Regions from separate parts of the Streptomyces sp. NPDC059649 genome, predicted to be linked through region 2. Evidence: riboswitches for the same ligand, from Rfam matches in the RefSeq annotation. Region 2 holds a riboswitch; the other holds the start of a gene.
What was found. Region 2 has a riboswitch for S-adenosylmethionine ahead of ACFV1J_RS00215 (amino acid ABC transporter permease). Riboswitches for the same ligand answer to the same signal wherever they lie in the genome.

Region 1 (3,169 bases), on a different contig from region 2:
GGCCGCGCGGAACGCGTCCAGGTTCGGACGGATCGTGGCCGAGGGCCCGGTGGTCGGCGCGACCGCGTCCAGTGTCTTCAGGCCGTCACCCGTGTTGAGGACGACGGTGGTCAGCGCCGGGTCGAGCAGACCCTCCTCGATGAGCTTCTTGGTCACGCCGACGGTCACCCCGCCCGCGGTCTCCGCGAAGATGCCCTCCGTACGGGCCAGCAGCTTGATCGCGTCCACGACCTGCTCGTCGTTGACGTCCTCCACCGCACCGCCCGTACGGCGCGCGATGTCGAGCACGTACGGGCCGTCCGCCGGGTTGCCGATCGCCAGCGACTTGGCGATGGTGTTCGGCTTCTGCGGGCGTACGACGTCGTGCCCGGCCTTGAAGGCCGTCGACACCGGCGAGCAGCCCTCCGCCTGGGCGCCGAAGATCTTGTACGGCTTGTCCTCGACCAGCCCGAGGGCGATCAGTTCCTTGAGGCCCTTGTCGATCTTCGTCAGCTGGGAGCCGGACGCGATCGGGATGACGATCTGGTCCGGCAGCTGCCAGCCGAGCTGCTCGCAGATCTCGTAGGCCAGGGTCTTGGAACCCTCGCCGTAGTACGGCCGCAGGTTGACGTTGACGAAGCCCCAGCCCTCGCCGAGCGGGTCGCCGATGAGCTCCGAGCAGAAGCGGTTGACGTCGTCGTAGTTGCCCTCGATGCCGACCAGGTCACCGCCGTAGACCGCGGCCATGACGACCTTGCCGGCCTCCAGGTCGTGCGGGATGAAGACGCAGGACTTGAAGCCCGCGCGGCGCGCCGCGGCGCCGACCGCACCGGCGAGGTTGCCGGTCGAGGAGCAGGACAGGGTGGTGAAGCCGAAGGCGCGGGCGGCCTCGACGGCGATCGCGACGACACGGTCCTTGAAGGAGTGCGTCGGGTTGCCGGAGTCGTCCTTGACGTACAGGCCACCGGTGACGCCGAGCTCGGCGGCGAGCCGGTCGGCCTTGACGAGCTTGGTGAAGCCGGGGTTGAGGTTCGGCTTCTCGGCCACGTCGGCGGGGACCGGGAGCAGCGGGGCGTAGCGCCAGATGTTGTCGGGGCCGGCCTCGATCTGCTTCCGCAGGGCCTCAGGGTCGCCGCTCGGCAGGTCGTAGGCGACTTCGAGCGGCCCGAAACAGCTGGCACAGGCGAAGATCGGACCGAGATCGAAGCGCTCACCGCATTCCCGGCAGGACAGCGCGACGGCGGGGCCCAGGGCGACGGGGGTGGGGTTTGCGGTGGTTTCGGTGACTTGCACAGCCATGGAGGCGAGGCCCTTTCTCCTCATCTTCCTCGCGGCGCATCTCGTCGCGAGACGGATTTGGCACCTTCCCTAGCCGGGAGCCTCGGCGCGCTGGACGCGGAGACCGACTGGAGGGTTGCCGGGGCTTCAACGGGCCGTATCCCTCTGCCCCTCTGGATGAGCGGTATGGCGCTGGGCCGAAACCCAGGCGTTTGTCGCGAGGCGACCCCGGCATGCGAGGGTCATCCGCGTTGTTCAAGACTGTAACCGAAGGCACTGACAGTTGAGATAGTCGTCCGAACCGCGAGATGGATCACACGATGGATCACCTGGCGACCGCTGCACCGGCAGCCACCGAGGAGTAAGAGACGTGCTGGAAGAGGTGGAGCGCTGGCTGCGCAGCCGCTCCTGGTCGGCTGCCGACCGCCCGTTGGAGCAGCTGCTGGCGGCCAAGCGCCAGACGGGCCGTACGGTCAGCGTCGTCCTGCCCGCGCTGGACGAGGAGGCCACGGTCGGCACGATCGTGGCGACGATCCGCGCCGAGCTGATGACCGACGCCGTCCCGCTGGTCGACGAGCTGGTGGTGCTGGATTCCGGTTCCACCGACCGGACGGCCGGGGTCGCGGCGGCGGCCGGCGCCAAGGTCGTCCACCGTGACGCCGTGCTGCCGCGGCTCCCCGCCGTCCCCGGCAAGGGCGAGGTGCTGTGGCGCTCGCTGCTCGCGACCACCGGCGACATCATCTGCTTCGTCGACGCCGATCTGCGGGAGTTCTCCGCGACCTTCGTCTCCGGGATCGTCGGACCGCTGCTGACCGACCCGGACCTGCAGTTCGTCAAGGCGATGTACGACCGCCCGCTGGAGACCGGGGGCGAGGGCGGGGGTCCGGGCCAGGGCGGCCGGGTCACCGAACTCGTCGCCCGTCCGTTGCTCAACCTCCACTGGCCGCAGCTGGCCGGTTTCGTCCAGCCGCTGGGCGGCGAGTACGCGGCCCGCCGTTCCCTGCTGGAGCGGCTGCCCTTCCCGGTCGGCTACGGCGTCGAGCTGGGCCTGCTCGTCGACGCGCTGCACACGGTCGGCCTGGACGCCCTCGCCCAGGTGGACGTCGGCGTACGCAGGCACCGCCATCAGGACGGCCAGGCCCTCGGCCGGATGGCCGCCGCGATCTACCGCACCGCCCAACTCCGCCTGGCCCGCGGCCACTTGGTGCGGCCCCGGCTCACCCAGTTCGACCGGGGCGAGGCGGGTTTCGTGCCCCGCACCACGGACGTGGACACCGAGGAACGGCCGCCCATGACCGACATCCCGGAATACGCGGCCAGGCGGGCGGCCTGACCCGCGTCGCACGTTTGCACGGATCCGTCACTGGTTAATCTCGCGACATGGTCTCCGAGCGCAATGTGGTGCACGCAGGTGCCGAGGTTCTCGTCGCGTCCAATCGCGGACCGGTCTCGTACGCCCTGGGGGAAGGCGGGGCGCTGACCGCGAAGCGGGGCGGGGGCGGGCTGGTGTCGGGGCTGTCGGCGATCGGACCCGAGACGGACGCGGTGTGGGTGTGTGCCGCGCTCGGTGAGGGCGACCGGGAGGCGGTGCGGCGGACCGGCGACGTGCTGGACCGGGCCGACACCGGCGGACAGCGCGTCCGGATGCTGGACATCCCGTCTCATATCCACGCCGACGCCTACAACGGCATCGCCAATTCGGTGCTGTGGTTCGTCCACCACATGCTCTACCAGACGCCGCTGGAGCCGGTCTTCGACGCGGAGTTCCGGCGGCAGTGGGGGGCCTACGAGGCGTACAACCACGCCTTCGCGCGGGCGCTCGCCGCCGAGGCGGGCCGGGGCGCGGCGGTGCTGGTGCAGGACTACCACCTGGCGCTGGTGCCGGGGATGCTGCGGGCGCTGCGGCCGGACC
Region 2 (3,169 bases):
ACGGGCGAATCCGATCTCGTGGGTGACGATGATGAGGGTGGTGCCGCTGGTGGCCAGGTCCTTGATGACGGCCAGCACCTCGCCGACCAGTTCGGGATCAAGCGCGGAGGTGGGTTCGTCGAAGAGGATGACCCCCGGCCGCAGGGCGAGCGCGCGGGCGATGGCCACCCGCTGCTGCTGGCCGCCGGACAGTTGCCGCGGATAGGCGCCGACCTTGTCGGCCAGGCCCACCCGGCCGAGCAGCTCGCGGGCCAGCTCCTGGGCCTGGGGCTTGGTCAGCTTCCCGGTGGCAACGGGAGCGGCTGCCACGTTGTCAAGCGCGGTCAGATGCGGGAAGAGGTTGAAGTTCTGGAAGACGAAGCCGATCCGGCCGCGCTGGCCCAGGATGACCCGCTCGCTCAGCTCCTTGAGCCTCTCACCGTGCCGGCGTACGCCGATCGGCTCGCCGTTCACGCTGACGTAACCGACCTCGGGCTTCTCCAGATGGTTGATCACCCTCAGCAGGGTGGACTTGCCGGACCCGGACGGCCCCAGAATCACGGTGACCTCGCCCGGCCGCACGGTCAACTCGACGCCGTCCAGCACCCGGTGGGCGCCGTACCACTTGTGCACGTCGTGCACCTCGACGGCAGCCGGTCGTATCTCGGTGGCGTCGGTGGTCTCAGTCAGCTCGGTGCTACCAGCAGTCTCGGTGGTCATACCGCCGCCTCCCTCCGGGCTCGGGCCCGCAGATCACGCAGACTCGTCCGCAACTTCTGCAACGGCGTCGGCGGAAGGGTGCGCGTTGCGCCCCGGGAGAAGTACCGCTCGACGTAGAACTGGACGACGGAGACCGCACTCGTGAGGATCAGGTACCAGACGGTGGCGACCAGTAGCAGCGGGACGATGTCACCCGGGTAGGTGCTGCCCATGCTCTGCGCGGATCCGAACAGATCGAGCAAGGACACGTAGAAGACGAGCGAGGTGCTCTTGATGAGATTGATCAGCAGATTGACGTAGTTCGGGGTGATGGAGCGCAGTGCCTGCGGAAAGACGATCTTCGTGAACTGGTGGCTCTTCGGCAGGCCGAGTGCCGATGCCGCCTCGTGCTGCCCCTGGTCGACCGCGAGGATGCCGCTCCGCACCACCTCGGACGCGTACGCCGCCTCGTTCAGGCTGAGTCCGACGACCGCAACGACGATGTCGGTGGCGAGCCGGGACTCGTCGAAGCTGAAGAAGGCGGGCCCGAACGGAACCCCCAGGCTCAGCGTCTTGTACAGCGCGCTGAAGTTGTAGAGGAACAGCAGCACCACGATCAGCGGGACCGAACGGAACAGCCATGTGTAGGTCCAGCTGACCGCCCGCAGTACCGGGCTCCGGGACAGCCTGCCCAGGGCGACCAGGATGCCGCCGAGCAGACCCAACACGGCACTGTACGCCGTCACTTCGAGGGTGATGAGCAGACCGTCGAGGATCGTCGGGCGCAGGAACCAGTACTGGAACCGGTCCCACTGATAGAAGGGGTTGGTCACCAGTCCGTGGGCGATCTGGGCGACCAGCACCAGCACGATCGCCGTGGCGATCCAGCGGCCCGGTCTGCGCAACGGCAGCACGCGCTGGGCCGCCAGTGGCCGCGGTGCGGTGTCGTCGCCCGGCCGTTCGGCCTCGGCGGGGCGTGCGGTACGAGGCGCGGAGGAGAGTTCGGGGGTCTCCTCGGCAGGAGGCGCTGAGGCGGGGGATACCGCAGCGCCAGGAGATTGACTCATGGAGGGCTCCAGCGAATTCGGACACCCCGGGCCACGGATGCGGCAACGACACCGCAGAGTCGGCAGGACTCTGCGTGACGATGCGCACGGGGCATGCGGAACGGGGGCTGGGCAGGAAGGGCGCACACCACGACAGCGGTGGCGTCACAGATTCAGAAGACCGTCAGCCTCGGCAAAAGGCACAGCAGGTGCCTGTGCCGGTACCGGTACACAGCGCGCTGTTGACGCGGAGTAGATCGACCGAACGGTTCGCGCACAGCAACAGGCAGCCGCGGCGCCGCCATGCGGCCGTCCCGAAAGCTGCGTACATTCCGTCACCGTCACTGTTCCGGCCCCTGAGGGCCTCGCGCTTACCGAAAGTCTCCGGCCCGGTCGTCACCTGGGGCACCCCACCGCGGCGCGAGGGTTGCCGGTCAGCAAGCCAGGGCTTGTCGCTGACACTCATGACCGATCTGCGGCGTAAGTTAGACAGACCTCGGACATGGTTGTCAAAGCCTGCCCGACCTGTGGGACGACAAAACAGGTCGGGGTGAACCTGGCGAGCTGCCGAGGAGTCCCGGTGTGGACCGGAATCGCTGCCGATTCGCGCCTCCGGTGTGGCGGATCTCCCTCAGAAATGCGCATCCACGCAGTCACAGCCCCGCCGTGGCAATACGACATGGCGTAATACTCCGGCAACACACCTGGTCGGCAAACGCGGTTACGGTCCCTGCCATGCCTTCCACCCAACGCCGCCGCCCACAGCAGGGAGTCGACCCGACGAGTGTCAGCCCCTGCGGCCCGAAGCTCAGATCCCGGGCCTCGAAGAGGTGCACACGCGCCGCCGAGTCGAGCGAGATGACGTACGAGCCGGGCCTCAGCCACGACTCGGCCGTGATGCCGGCCTCCGCACGCAGCTCGCGGCGCGCGCACTCCTCGTCGGTCTCACCGGACTCCTTGCGGCCGCCGGACAGAGGCAGCCCGCCGGACAGCGCGCCGCGCGACAGGCCCGCGCCGCCCACGCCCCGCCCCGCCCCGCCCCGCCCGCCAACCCGTCACCTGGGACCAGCACCCTCACACGCCGGGGCCGAGTAGTCGTCACGACCGGTCAACCGCGCAGGCCATGACGGACAGAGTTCAGTCGTTCCAGGTCCAGCGGATGCCGAACCGGGCCGGGCCGGTGTTCAGGGCAAGGGCGTGGGCGCACCCGGTGCTGTCCAGGCGAATCCGGCGGCTGGTGGCCGGGCCGCCGTCCGCGGGTTCGTTGAACTCCTCGCAGAGGGCCGGCAGCGCGGTGGGGTGGAAGGCCGCCTCCAGGAGGTACTCGCGGGTGATCATCCGCAGGGTGCGGCCGCAACTGCCTTGGGTCGCGGGCTGCTGTGGCACCAGGTTGACCAGCTCATACTCCATGATCAATGTTTCACCGCAGTGCAGTGGACGGTCGA

Region 1: linked by a shared signal. The riboswitch ahead of thrC (threonine synthase) and the one ahead of ACFV1J_RS00215 (amino acid ABC transporter permease) in region 2 are both predicted to bind S-adenosylmethionine.

What each region holds. Positions count from the first base shown of each region.
Region 1 covers NZ_JBHWDV010000027.1:35,312-38,480, forward strand. Annotated here, with positions in the region: gene thrC (threonine synthase) at 1-1,278, opposite strand, end outside; SAM riboswitch class I at 1,296-1,441, opposite strand; gene ACFV1J_RS25185 (glucosyl-3-phosphoglycerate synthase) at 1,628-2,590, shown strand; gene ACFV1J_RS25190 (trehalose-6-phosphate synthase) at 2,638-3,169, shown strand, end outside.
Region 2 covers NZ_JBHWDV010000001.1:40,864-44,032, reverse strand. Annotated here, with positions in the region: gene ACFV1J_RS00220 (amino acid ABC transporter ATP-binding protein) at 1-699, opposite strand, end outside; gene ACFV1J_RS00215 (amino acid ABC transporter permease) at 696-1,745, opposite strand; SAM riboswitch class IV at 2,087-2,194, opposite strand; gene ACFV1J_RS00210 (NUDIX domain-containing protein) at 2,378-2,746, opposite strand; gene ACFV1J_RS00205 (hypothetical protein) at 2,862-3,169, opposite strand, start outside.